Linked DNA regions of Cystobacter fuscus. The protein of the gene in region 2 interacts with the protein of the main gene of each other region in a pairwise test. Links are inferred from orthologs where the notes say so. Each region holds a gene or a part of one and is shown on either strand. Other genes may lie near its edges. The genes, in order: topA and CYFUS_RS49225.

Region 1 (6,421 bases), 4.0 Mb from region 2 along the record:
CGCGTACTTCACCCGCTTGTCCGCCTTCTTGTGCCGTCCCGGCAGCGGCGGAAACAGCCCGAAGATGATGTTGGAGGGCTGATAGTCGTAGTCCTCCGGGTGCGCCTCGCCCGTCACGTGCCGGTAGAGCGCGCCCAGCGCCGTGGTGGCCGGCGGCGGGACGAACTCGCCCCCCGTGAGCCGCGCGTACACCGCCAGCGCCGCCAGGTAGCCACACGCCGCCGACTCCACGTACCCCTCCACCCCCGTGATCTGCCCCGCGAAGAACAGCCGCGACTCGGCCTTGAGCGACAAGTCCCTCGCCAGCAGCCGCGGCGCGTCGATGAAGGTGTTGCGGTGGATCTGCCCCATGCGCAGGAACTCGGCGTTGGCCAGGCCCGGGATGCAGGAGGTGAAGATGCGCTTCTGCTCACCCCACGTGAGCCGCGTCTGGAAGCCCACCATGTTCCACGCCGTGCCCGCCTTGTCCTCCATGCGCAGCTGCACCACCGCGTGGGACTCCTTGCCCGTGCGAGGATCCACCAGCCCCACCGGCTTCATCGGCCCGAAGGCCAGCGTCTGCTCGCCCCGCTCCACCATCACCTCGATGGGCAGACACCCCTCGAAGTACCGGGGTTCCTCGAAGCTGTGCGGCTGCAGCTTCTGGCCCGCCTTCACCTCGGCGATGAAGCGCGCGTACTCCTCGGCCGTGAGCGGCAGGTTGATGTAGTCGTCCCCTCCGCCCTTGCCGTAGCGGCTCGCGCGAAAGGCGATGTCCATGTCGATGGAGTCCCCGGCGACGATGGGCGCGATGGAGTCGTAGAAGTAGAGCTTCTCCCCCACGTAGCGCTCGAGCTCCTTCGTCAGCGCGTCCGAGGTGAGCGGCCCCGTGGCGATCACCACCACGCCCTCGGGCAGCTGCTCCACCTCGCCGGCCACCACCTCCACGCCGGGCGCCTCGTGCACCGAGCGCGTCACCGCCGCCGAGAAGGCGTCCCGATCCACCGCCAGCGCGTCACCGGCCGGCACCCGGTGCGTGTCCGCGCAGCCCAGAATCACCGAGGACAGCGCGCGCAGCTCCGCGTGCAACAGGCCGATGGCGCTCTCCGGGTTGTCCGAGCGCAACGAGTTGGAGCACACCAGCTCCGCGAACGTGTCCGTCTTGTGCGCGGGCGAGCGCCGCTGCGGCTTCATCTCCCGCAGCGTCACCGGTACCCCGCGCTTCGCCAGTTGCCAGGCGCACTCGCTGCCCGCGAGGCCCCCGCCAATCACCGTCACCCGCTGATGCTTCACGTCCCGCTTCCTGCCTCTCTCCCGGGCGCCGCCCTCGCCGCCCCGAGCCATCCGGCCTCTGTTAGCAGGCCCCTTCCGCCCTGTCCCTCCCTTCCGCTCGGACAGGCGCGCCAACCGACCGGCAGTGCCCGTTTCCCTGCTCGCTCTCCGGCCGGGGCTCCAGGTGGGACAGCCGACGGCAGTTACCCTACCTTTTGGGGACTCCTACTTTTGCCGAGTTCGTCTCGCGAAACCGCGAGGCAGGAACCCAGGGCAGTGCACCCTTTCGATGGAGCGACAGGCCATGACGCGAGCCAATGACCTCATGAGAATTCGGGACCTCCTCCAGCGCCGCCGCCGCGCCATCCTGAACACGAGCGAGGGAGCCCAACGCGAGCTGTCCGCCCTCAAGGACTCGGATCGGGATCCCGAGTACGAGGAGCAGGCCCAGACCGAGCTGGCGGACTACACCCTGTCCAGCCTGATGGAGACGCAGCGGCGCGAGGTGATGCTCATCGATGCCGCGCTGCGTCGCATGGACACGGGCGTGTTCGGCGAGTGCGTGGATTGCGGCGCGGACATCACCCTCGAGCGGCTGGAGGCGATGCCCTTCGCCATCCGCTGCGAGGAGGACGCGACGAGCCACGAGCTGGAGACGCGCGGGGGCCACGCCCAGTCGGTGCCCACCCTCTAGCGGGACGGGCGCTCGGGTCCGCCCGAGCGCCCTGGTTTCGCGAGAGGCGGAGGCTCAGGCCGCCGAGGACGCGTCGGGCCCGTTGGCCGCCGGGGGGATGGCCTCGGGCTCGGTGATCTGCCGGCGGTAGTCGCACTCCTTGTTCGGGCAGGCCACGAAGGGGCCGTCACGCTTGGAGAACTTCTGCACCAGGTAGGGCGACTGGCACTGCGGGCACGCCTCGGGCAGCGGCCGATCCCACGCGGCGAACTTGCAGTCGGGGTAGCGGTTGCACCCGAAGAAGATCTTCCCGAAGCGGCTGCGGCGCTCGGTGAGGTAGCCCTGCTTGCAGTCCGGGCACGTCACGCCGATGGAGATGGGCTTGGACGTCTTGCAGTCCGGGTAGCCCGAGCACGCGAGGAACTTGCCGAACCGGCCGCGCTTGACGACCATGTTCTTGCCGCAGTTCTCGCACATCTCGTCCGTGGTCTCCTCCTCCACGATGACGATCTTCCCCTCCGCGTCGCGCTTGAAGTCCTTGGTGTTCTTGCACTCGGGGTAGTTCGAGCACGCGAGGAAGTGGCCCATCTTCCCCCACTTGATGACCATGACGTTGCCGCACTTCTCGCACGCCACGTCGGTCTTCACCTCCTCGCGCTTGACGTCGCGCATCTCCGCCTCGGCCTTCTCGAGCGTCTCCTTGAAGGGCGCGTAGAAGTCCTTGAGCACGGCCTTCCAGTTGGCCTCGCCCTCGGAGATCTGATCCAGCTTCTCCTCCATGTTGGCCGTGAACGTCACGTCCAGCTCCTGGGGGAAGTGCTTGACCAGGAGGTCGTTGCAGATGAGGCCCAGGTCCGTGGGGCGGAAGCGGCCCTCGATCTTCTCCGCGTACTTCTTGTCCTGGATGGTGGAGAGGATGGCGGCGTAGGTGGAGGGGCGGCCGATGCCCCGCTCCTCCAGCTCCTTGACGAGGGTGGCCTCGGAGAAGCGCGGAGGGGGCTGGGTGAAGTGCTGCTCGTCGATGAGCTTCTGCAGCACGAGGCTGTCGCCCTCGTTGAGCACGGGCAGCTCGCCCGTGGCGTCGTCGGCGCTCTCGTCGCCCGCGGCGCGCGCCTTCTCCTGGGCGGCCTCCTCCTCGGGGGTGAGCCCGGCGCCGTAGACGGCCAGGTAGCCGGGGAACTTCAGCGTGGAGCCCGAGGCGCGGAACGTGGCCCGGCCCGAGGTGATGTCCGCGCTCGTCTGGTCATACACGGCCGGCTTCGTCTGGCACGCCACGAAGCGGTTCCAGATGAGCTCGTAGAGGCGGAACATGTCCGCGGCCATGTCGTCGTTCATCGCGTCGAAGGCGGCCTTCACCTTGGAGGGCGGGTACTCGAGCGAGGTGGGACGGATGGCCTCGTGCGCGTCCTGGGCGCCCTTCTTGGTGCGGTAGACGACGGGCTCCTCGGGCAGGTAGTCCGGGCCGTACGTCTGGAGGATGAAGTCGCGCACCCCCGTCACGGCCTGCTCGGACAGACGGGTGGAGTCCGTACGCATGTACGTGATGAGCGCCGTCTGGCCCTCCTCGCCGAGCAGCACGCCTTCGTACAGCCGCTGGGCGAGCGCCATGGTCTTCTTGGCGGTGAAGTGCAGCCGGTTGGCGGCCTCCTGCTGGAGCTTGGAGGTGATGAAGGGCGCGGGGGCGTTGCGGCGCCGCTCGCGCTTGTCCACCTTGGACACGGCGAAGGGAGCGTCCTTCACCTCGGCGACGAGGCCCTGGGTGGTGGCCTGATCCTTCAGGTCCACCTTCTTGCCGTCCACGCGCGACAGCTTCGCCTTGAAGGACGGCGGCCCGGACTGGCCCTGCAAGAGCGCGTCCAGCGTCCAGTACTCCTGGGGCACGAAGGCCTTGATCTCGCTCTCGCGCTCGCAGATGAGGCGCACGGCCACGGACTGCACGCGGCCCGCGGACAGGCCCCGGCGCACCTTCTTCCAGAGGATGGGCGAGATCTGATAGCCCACGAGCCGGTCCAGGATGCGCCGCGTCTGCTGGGAGTCGTAGTTCTCCTGGCTGAGCTGGCGCGGGTTGGCGATGGCCTCCTGGATGGCCGGCTTGGTGATCTCGTTGAACATCACCCGGTAGGCATCCGGGTGGCCGAGCTGCTGGTTGATGTGCCAGGCGATGGCCTCGCCCTCGCGATCCGGGTCCGTGGCGAGGAAGACCTTGTCCACGCCCTGGGCGGCCTTCTTCAGCTCGCTGAGCACCTTCTCCTTGCCTTTGATCACCTCGTACTGGGGCTCGAAGTCGTGCTCCAGGTCCACGCCCATCTTGCTCTTGGGCAGGTCGAGGATGTGGCCCACGCTCGCCTTCACCGTGTAGCCCGAGCCCAGGTACTTCTTGATCGTCTTCGCCTTGGCGGGCGACTCGACGACCACGAGGTAGTGCGGCCCCTTGCCGCGACGGGGAGCCTCGGCCTCGCCGTCGGCGTCCTCGGCGGAGGCCTCCACCGTGGCCAGCTCGCCCTTCTTGCCGCGCTTGGCCGCCGCCTTCTTCGCGGACGCCTTCTTCGCGGTGGTCTTCTTCTTGGCGGCGCTCTTCTTGCGCGCCGCTGGCTTCTTGGTCGGCTTCTCGGGGGCCGCCGTCTCCTCGACCTCCTGCTCGCCCGCGGTCGCTGTCTTCTTCGTGCGCGTCGCCATGCTTTTCCTCAGACCCTCTCGAACAACCTGCCGGGGTGCTGGATCACGAATCCCGACAGCTCCAATTCCACCAGGGCGCTGGTGAGCGCCGCGGGGGAGAGCTGGCTGCCGGCCAACACCTCATCGAATGACTTGGGAACCCGGTTCAACACCTGATAGGCCCCTCTCGCTTCCACCGAGAGTTCTTCCCACGAAGAACCCTCCGCTGGCGGCACGTGCCGGTGGGGAAGGATCCCCACGGCCCGCCAGACTTCTTCAACGGACAGACACGCGCGGGCGTGACCATCACGCAACAACGCATTGCACCCCGCCGCCCCCTCGTTCAGCACGTCTCCGGGCAGGGCGAGCACCACCCGGCCCTGCGCCCGGCCCGCCTCCGCCGTGTAGAGACTGCCCGAACCCACCCCCGCCCGAAGAACCACCACCGCATCCGACGCGCCAGAAATGAGCCGGTTGCGCCGGGGAAACGTCGTCGTGCTCGCCCGCACGCCCGGGGGCAGTTCGCTGAAGAACACCCCCCCGCGGGCCAGGAAGTGCGGCAGCAGCCGGGCCTGGGCGGGATCCAGCTCGTCCAGCGCCGAGCCGAGGAAGGCCCACGTCTCGCCCCCGGCATCCATCGCGCCCCAGTGGCACGCCCGGTCCACCCCCGCCGCGGCACCCGACACCACCCCCACCCCGCCTTCCGCGACCTGCCGCGCGAACGTCCGGGCGAAGGGAAGAAATCCCTGATCCGGATGGCGGCTGCCCACCAACGCGGCGCGGCGCCGGGGCGGGCCGACCTGTCCCCGGTAGAACAGAAGCGGAGGGGCATCGTCCGTTTCGGCCAGGCGCGCCGGGTAGGCGGGCTCGCCCTGGAAGGCCAGGCCCATCTCCGCCCGGGCACAGCGCTCCAGGAGCCGGGTGGCGAGCGGCTCCAGCGTGGAGACCTCGGCGAGCCGGCGGCGAACGGGAGGCGGCAGCGGCGCCTCGGCGAGCCAGTCCCTCACCGGGCAGGCGGCCAGGGAAGCGAGCCCTCCCCTGGCAAAGGAGCTGGCAAAGGCACGCAGCCGCTCCAGGGTCCTCGGACCCAGACCCGGAACCGACCAGAGCGCCAGGAGCGCGCGTTGCTCCGCCGTGTAGCTGTTCGCCGTGACGTCCACCATGCCCCACCCCCTTCCCCGAGCCACCTATATAGAAGATGGATCCGACGGAAAGAGGTCGGCACACATAAACACCTGACCGCCAGTGGTCAAGCGGGACGTCCCTGGAAGTAGGGCTCACGGGGGGCGATTCCGTGGGTGCGATGTCCACACGGACGCCGGGACGGGCCCACGGAGGCGGGGAGGCGGGGAGGCGGGCGAGTCAGCGCTGGGCGGTGGGGGCCGAGTCCACGCGCATCACCACCGGGTCGCCGGGGCCCACTTCCTGGAGGGAGCGGACGATGAGGCAGTTGGAGGTGCGCTCCTTGACCTCGGTGACGAGGCACAGGGCGACGTCCTCCGTGGGCAGCGGCGCCTGCTGGTTCTTCTTGCCGATGGGCAGCTCCAGCTTGAGCACTTCCTGCCGGGCGGGATCTCCCTGGCGGGTGATGGTGAAGGTGTTGCCCGCCTGGACGCCATCGGCGCTGCCCCGGTCGATCACCAGGATGTGATGCTCCGCGTTGAGGCTCAGGTAGGGCACGAGCGCGGTGAGGATCACGCCCTTGACCTCCTTCTCGTTGCGGCGGGGAACCACCGCGTCGGCCATGCGCTCGCCGTAGGGGCCCACCAGATCACCGCGCACCACGGGATCCCACGTCTCCATGACCTGCGCCTTGACGTAGTCCTTGCCCAGCGCCGTCAC
Region 2 (6,150 bases):
GTTGTCCACGTATTCGGCGAGCAAGCACGCGACGCTCGGCTGGGCCAAGTCGCTGAAACTGGAGCTGTCGGACACGGACATCCAGGTGTCCAACATCCTGGTGCCCTCGGTGTCGTCGAACATGTTCGCGCACGCGCCGACGATGTTCAGCCGGGCGCCCAAGCCGGTGCCACCCACGTATGACGTGGACGTGGTGGCGCGGGCGGTGGTGCGGGCCGCGAGGTCACCGGGCAGGACGCTCGTGCCCGTGTTCCTCCAGGGCTGGCTCATCCTGGTGATGGATACGATTGTGCCCTTCCTGGGGACTTTCATCCTCGGCCGCTGGGGCAAGCGCATGCAGATGCGCGAGCAGTCGGTGGCGCGCCTCGAGGGCAATCTCTTCCAGCCGATGCCCCGGGTGATGGGCCCCTATGGCCCGGTGCCAGCCACGCCGCGCTGGAAGCGCTTCTCGGCGACGGCGGCCATCGCGGCGCTCGCGGGGGGCGCGGTGCTGGGCGTGGCGAGGCTCGCGCGCGCGGCCCGTTAGGCTCGCACGGGAGGACGGGCATCCGAGGCGGTCAGGTGGTCTCGGTGTAAGGTGAGCCGTGTCCACCCGACCTGCTGGTCCGCGCCTGCCTGCCGCTCAGTTCCGTCCCTTGCTGTGCGGCTGGTTCCTCTTTGTCCTCTTTCTCCAATCCGCCTGCGCCACGGGCACTCCACGGGATCGCGTCCCCCCACCGGCTCCCAAGGTGGGTGAGGCCCTCAAGGCGGAGCCCGGCCTCGAGTCCGCTACCGTATACGCCGTGGACTTCCTGGAGCCTGGCCCTGTCTCCACCCGGCCGGTGCGCATTTCCAGGGCCGAGTTCCAGCGGGCTTTCCTGCGCCTGTCCCGGGACGTGCGGCTGAAGCACAAGACACCACGGCAGGCCGCACACGAACTGCTCAGCCTCTTGGATCCGTCACCAGACGCCCCCTGGGTGGCGGCGACGGGAGTCTGGAAGCTGGAGCAGTACCGAGGCGAGGGTTTCACCTTCATTCCCGAGCGCCAGGAGGGCCTGGTTGTCCTCACGCCCCAAGCTGAACAAGCCCTCAAGGAGAAGTACCTCCGGTGGTGTGAGCACCAGGGGGGCGGTGACTGCCTGGGCCTGCTGGACGACGACGCCTGGCTGCGCACCGATGACCGGCGCACCTTGGCCCTGGCGCTGGCTTTTGGCACCGTGTTTGATGAGACGCGCGCGGCCCTGGGGCGAGAGTTGCTCGACGCGCGGGCGATCGTCTCCATGGTCGTCTGGACGGTGGCCCTCTACTGCATGATGTGGGTGGTGCCCGAGCCGACGACCAAGGCACTGGCCGCCACCCTCACCGTCCTTCTCATGAGCTACCTGGGCCTCGAGACGGTGTACGGGCTGATGGATGGCTGGGCTCGTCTGGCCGACACGGCGCACCACGCCAGCACCTTCGAGGAACTGCGCGCGGCGGGAGAGGACTTCGGCCGAGTGCTGGGCGAGGACGCGGCACGGGCGATGATTCTGGCGGTAGCCACGCTGAGCGGGCACACGCTGGGGCAGGTGCTGCCGCGGGTGAAGTCGCTTCCGGGCTTCAACCTTGCGGGGAGACAGTGGAAGGCACAGGGGGGCGCTGCTGTCATGAGCCGGGTGGAGGCTGAAGAGACGGCACTCGTGACGGAGGGGGCGCTGGCCCACGCCATCGCGGCGGTGGAGACGGTGGCCACCTCACCGCAAGGCCCCATGGCCGTGGTGATGTTCAAGAAGGGGCTGGGTAGTGGGAAGGCGAAGGCTCCTGGGGGCCGCTTCGCGGAAACCGTCATTCGCCACCGGGGCGGCAACCGGCAGGTGGAACTCAGTGATGGGCAGCGTTGGCACCTGCCACGCGGCAAATCGGCCGCGGACATTCCCGCCCAGGACAAGGTGGGGGACATGCTCCAGGAGGCCGTCACCAGGGCCTCCAAGGAGTGGGGGCCCGATAGACTCTCGGACGCGGAGAAGGAGGCCATCAAAACTGCTCTGGACAAGGGCGAGTATTGGCTGGCGCGGCTGTTGGAGCGCGAGGCCCGGGGGCGCTACGTGCAAACGAAGGTGAAAGCGCAGTTCGAGCACCTCTACGACTTCAGCCTGAGTAAGGGCATCGACGTGGTTGACCCGGCAACGGGCACCCGATACGAGATTCTCTCCGGATCGGCGTCGAATCTGGCGCGGCATGGCAGGCGCATGGCGGGCGAGTTCTTCCGGATGCTCGCCTTTTGAAAGGGGCGGCGATGGATTCGCTCGGTAACGTCGTCTTCGAAGACCAGGAAATCGAAAACGAGCGGTTGGAACTGACGGACAAGAAGGCGAACTACATCCTCGGTCCCAAGCTGACGCTGAGAAACTGTACCCTGGTGCTGAAGGTGTCCGCTCGGCGCCTGAGCCTCAAGCAGCCCCGCTTCAGCGACTGCACCTTCGAGGTGAAGCAGGAGTTGAAGAATTTCCAGAGCTGGGTGGCCGCGTCCCTCAAGGGCTGCCGGTTCAAGGGGTGGCTGACAGGGTGCGACTTCGGCCTCTGGCCTGAGTACAGCAGCCTGCCGTGGTATCAGCACGGTTCCATCGAGGACTGCGACTTCACCGAGGCTTGGATGGATGGCTGCCGCATCATGGGGTGTGATCCCTCCACCCTACGCTTTCCCAAGTGGCCCTGCTTCACCTTCGTGGACCCCATCGGCCGTGCCTCCGAGTTGAGCAGCGTCAGATGGCCGGGCCGATTTGGGCGTGTCACCGTGGAGGAGCTTCACACCCAACCAGCTCCCACCAAATCGTTGACCTATCACGCTCCTTCGGTAGCCAAGCGGATGGAGACCACCCCGGAAGAACTCCGGGCCGTCATCGAGAAGTTCGACTGCATCATCTACTGACGGGGCTCGAGCACCTCGATGAGCACCTCGCCTAGGGTCAGGTCGAGCAGCGCCTTGCGGAAGGCTTCCAGCCGCGAGACGGGTAGCAGGAGCTGGTAGCCCACGGTGGCGGCGTACTCCTCGGACACCAGCTCCGCTTCGTGGGCGGGGAGCATGCGGCGCAACCCGTCCACGCTCGCGTATTCGATTTCGATGGCCAGACGTGCCTTGGGCACGCGCTCGAGGGTGGGAAGGCTCTCGAGTGCCTGTTGCACGCACCCGGTATAGGCGCGCACGAGCCCGCCCTTGCCCAGCAGCGTGCCTCCGAAATAGCGGGTGACGACGACGGCCACCTCGCCCACGCCGCCGTGGAGCAGGGCATTGAGCATGGGCCGGCCGGCGGTGCCGTGAGGCTCGCCATCGTCGCTCATGCCCACCTGGGCGGTGGAGCCGGGCGGACCCGCGACATAGGCCCAGCAGTTGTGGGTGGCGTCGGGGAATTCCTCGCGCACGCGGGCGATGAAGGCCCGGGCCTCCTCCACCGTGGGCGCCGGAGCGGCCGTGGTGAGGAAGCGGCTCTTCTGCAACTCCTGCTCGACCCGGTGGACGCGCGCGGGCACGAGGTAGCGTTTGGCTTCCATCCCCCGTCCACTCTACGGCCTCGGACGCTGGTTGCACGCTCCGGCGTGGAAATTCACCTTCCGTGTCTCCTTGCGCGCGCCCCGTCCGGTCGCTATTCAGCCGGGCATTCGTTCGGTTCACCCCATCCAGAAGTCTCTCTCCGCCGCTGGGAGCCCCCCGATGTCCACCCCCGCCGAAGCCTCCACCCTGTCGTCTCCTCCCTCCTCCTCGGCTCCCACCACCAGCAAGACCATGCTGTGGATCGGACGCGCCGTGTCGGGCCTGTCCGTGGCCTTGTTCCTGATGAGCGCCGTGATGAAGCTGTCCCAGAATCCGCAGGTGGTCCAAGGTTGGCAGGAGAAGCAGGGCTACCCACTGTCCACGCTGGTCCCCATCGGCGTCGTCGAGTTGCTCTGCGTGGTGCTCTACGCGGTGCCGCGCACCGCCGTGTTGGGTGCCCTGCTGCTCACGGCCTACCTCGGAGGGGCCGTCGCGACGCACGTGCGCATCTCGGACCCGTTCACCAGCCCCATCATCATTGGCGTGGTGGTGTGGGCGGGGCTCTACCTGCGCGACGCGCGGATCCGCGCGCTGGTGCCGCTGCGGCGCGACCCCTGAACCCTCACGTCCCGGTCGCGGAGAGCACGGCCTCGGTGACGAGGCCCTATCGTGCAAGGGTTCCCAGGCACTCAAGGTCAGGGGCCCTGGCCTCCCGGGCGTGTGAGGCCGCTTCCTTGCTGGAGGGGTGGGCACTCCCGTCCTCTGCATGGAGGACACGCGTCCGGGGGCATGCCCATCGTGTGGTCTTGAAGGCTGAACCCGACCCCTCGCGAGGAAGAGCCCATGCCGGAATATGACTTCGACCTGTTCACCATTGGAGGGGGCTCGGGAGGCGTGGCCGCGAGCCGCCGGGCGGGCGGGTACGGCGCCCGGGTCGCGCTGTGCGAGGACCAGGCGGTGGGCGGCACCTGCGTGCACCGCGGTTGTGTGCCCAAGAAGCTGCTCGTCTATGGCGCTCATTTCCGCGCGGAGTTCGAGGACGCGGTGGGCCATGGCTGGTCCGTCGCCGAGCCCGGCTTCGATTGGAAGAAACTCCAGGCGGGCAAGGACCGGGAACTCGAGCGATTGGATGGGGTGTACCGGCGGCTGCTGCACGAATCCGGCGTGCGGCTCATCGAGGGCCGGGGCCGGGTGGTGGATGCGCACACGGTGGAAGTGAACGGCCAGCGCTACACGGCCAGGTACATCCTGGTGGCCACGGGCTCGCATCCCTTCCTGCCCCAGCTTCCCGGCATCGAGCATGTCATCACCTCGGACGGGGCGCTGCGGCTGCCAGAGCTGCCGCGCCGGGTGGCCATCGTGGGTGGGGGCTACATCGGGGTGGAGTTCGCGGGCATCTTCAACGCATTGGGGTCGCGGGTGACGATGTTCCTGCGCGGCGGCACGGTGCTGCGCGGCTTCGATGACGACGTGCGCGCGGTGCTCGCCGAGGAGATGCGCAAGAAGGGGATTGGCTTGCGCACCGAGAGCCTGCTGCGAGGCATCGAGAAGCAGGCGGATGGGACGTTGAGTGTGCTCACGGGCCTGGAGACACTCGAGGTGGACACGGTGTTGTTCGCCACGGGGCGGGTGCCCAACACGAAGGGGCTCGGGTTGGAGGAGGTGGGGGTGGAGTTGAACGAGCGGGGCGCGGTGAAGGTGGATGAAGGGTCGCGCACCCGGGTGGAGAGCATCTACGCGGTGGGCGACGTGACGGACCGCATCAACCTCACACCGGTGGCGATCGCCGAGGGGCGCGCGGTGGCCGAGACGCTCTTCCATGACAATCCCACGCGGATGGACCACACGGGGGTGGCCTCGGCGGTGTTCAGCCAGCCGCCGGTGGGTACGGTGGGGTGCACCGAGCGCGAGGCGCGTGGGAAGTTCGGCGCGGTGGACGTGTATGTGTCCAGCTTCCGGCCCATGAAGCACGTGCTGAGCGGGCGTGACGAGCGGGTGATGCTCAAGGTCATCGTCGCGCGGGAGAGCGACCGGGTGCTGGGCATCCACATGGTGGGCGCGGACGCGCCGGAAATCATCCAGGGCCTGGCGGTGGCGTTGAAGTGTGGCGTCACGAAGAAGCAGCTCGACGCCACGGTGGGCATCCACCCCACGGTGGCCGAGGAGTTCGTCACCCTGCGCGTCAAACGGCCGGATCCCGAGGCCGAGCGGGTGGGAGATCTCGGCCGGGACGCGGCGGGGGCCTAGCCCTTCATGAAGTTCTTCAACACGAACCAGACGTTGGCGGGGCGCTCGGCGAGCCGCCGCATGAAGTACGGGTACCAGTGCTTGCCGTAGGGCACATAGACGCGCACCGGGTAGCCCTCGCCCACGAGCAGCTCCTGCAGGTCGCGGCGGATGCCATAGAGCATCTGGAATTCGAACGCGTTGGGCTTGAGCTTCTTCTCCTTCGCGTAGGTGAGCGTCTCCTGGATCATCCGCTCGTCATGCGTGGCGATGCCATGGTACAGCCCGCTGTCGAGCAGCACGCGCAGGGTGCGCAGGAAGCACTCGTCCACCTCGCGCTTGTCCTGATACGCCACGTCGGGCCCCTCGAGGTAGGCGCCCTTGCACAGACGGATGCGGATGCCCTCGGCGCACAGGGCCTTCGCATCCGCCTCGGT

Evidence for each region.
Region 1: the proteins of CYFUS_RS49225 (region 2) and topA interact in binary tests that used the Escherichia coli proteins (3 or more experiments, as listed by UniProt). The link is inferred for Cystobacter fuscus from one-to-one orthologs.

The regions. Positions count from the first base shown.
Region 1 is NZ_CP022098.1:8,091,588-8,098,008, forward strand. The notes cover bases 1,800-4,960. They hold topA (type I DNA topoisomerase), read right to left. Parts: upstream 4,601-4,960; coding sequence 2,000-4,600; downstream 1,800-1,999. Other genes in these bases: CYFUS_RS32635 (TraR/DksA family transcriptional regulator), read left to right, coding at 1,800-1,945; CYFUS_RS32645 (DNA-processing protein DprA), read right to left, coding at 4,609-4,960. Outside these bases: methylenetetrahydrofolate--tRNA-(uracil(54)-C(5))-methyltransferase (FADH(2)-oxidizing) TrmFO, read right to left, coding at 1-1,323; more of CYFUS_RS32635, read left to right, coding at 1,556-1,799; more of CYFUS_RS32645, read right to left, coding at 4,961-5,742; CYFUS_RS32650 (LysM peptidoglycan-binding domain-containing protein), read right to left, coding at 5,942-6,421. UniProt on the Escherichia coli protein: Releases the supercoiling and torsional tension of DNA, which is introduced during the DNA replication and transcription, by transiently cleaving and rejoining one strand of the DNA duplex.
Region 2 is NZ_CP022098.1:12,117,449-12,123,598, reverse strand. The notes cover bases 1,695-4,584. They hold CYFUS_RS49225 (YigZ family protein), read right to left. Parts: upstream 3,508-4,584; coding sequence 2,881-3,507; downstream 1,695-2,880. Other genes in these bases: gor (glutathione-disulfide reductase), read left to right, coding at 4,331-4,584; CYFUS_RS49220 (DoxX family protein), read left to right, coding at 3,668-4,105; CYFUS_RS49230 (hypothetical protein), read left to right, coding at 2,255-2,887; CYFUS_RS49235 (hypothetical protein), read left to right, coding at 1,695-2,243. In the rest of the region: CYFUS_RS49240 (SDR family NAD(P)-dependent oxidoreductase), read left to right, coding at 1-526; more of CYFUS_RS49235, read left to right, coding at 585-1,694; more of gor, read left to right, coding at 4,585-5,734; CYFUS_RS49210 (proline dehydrogenase family protein), read right to left, coding at 5,731-6,150.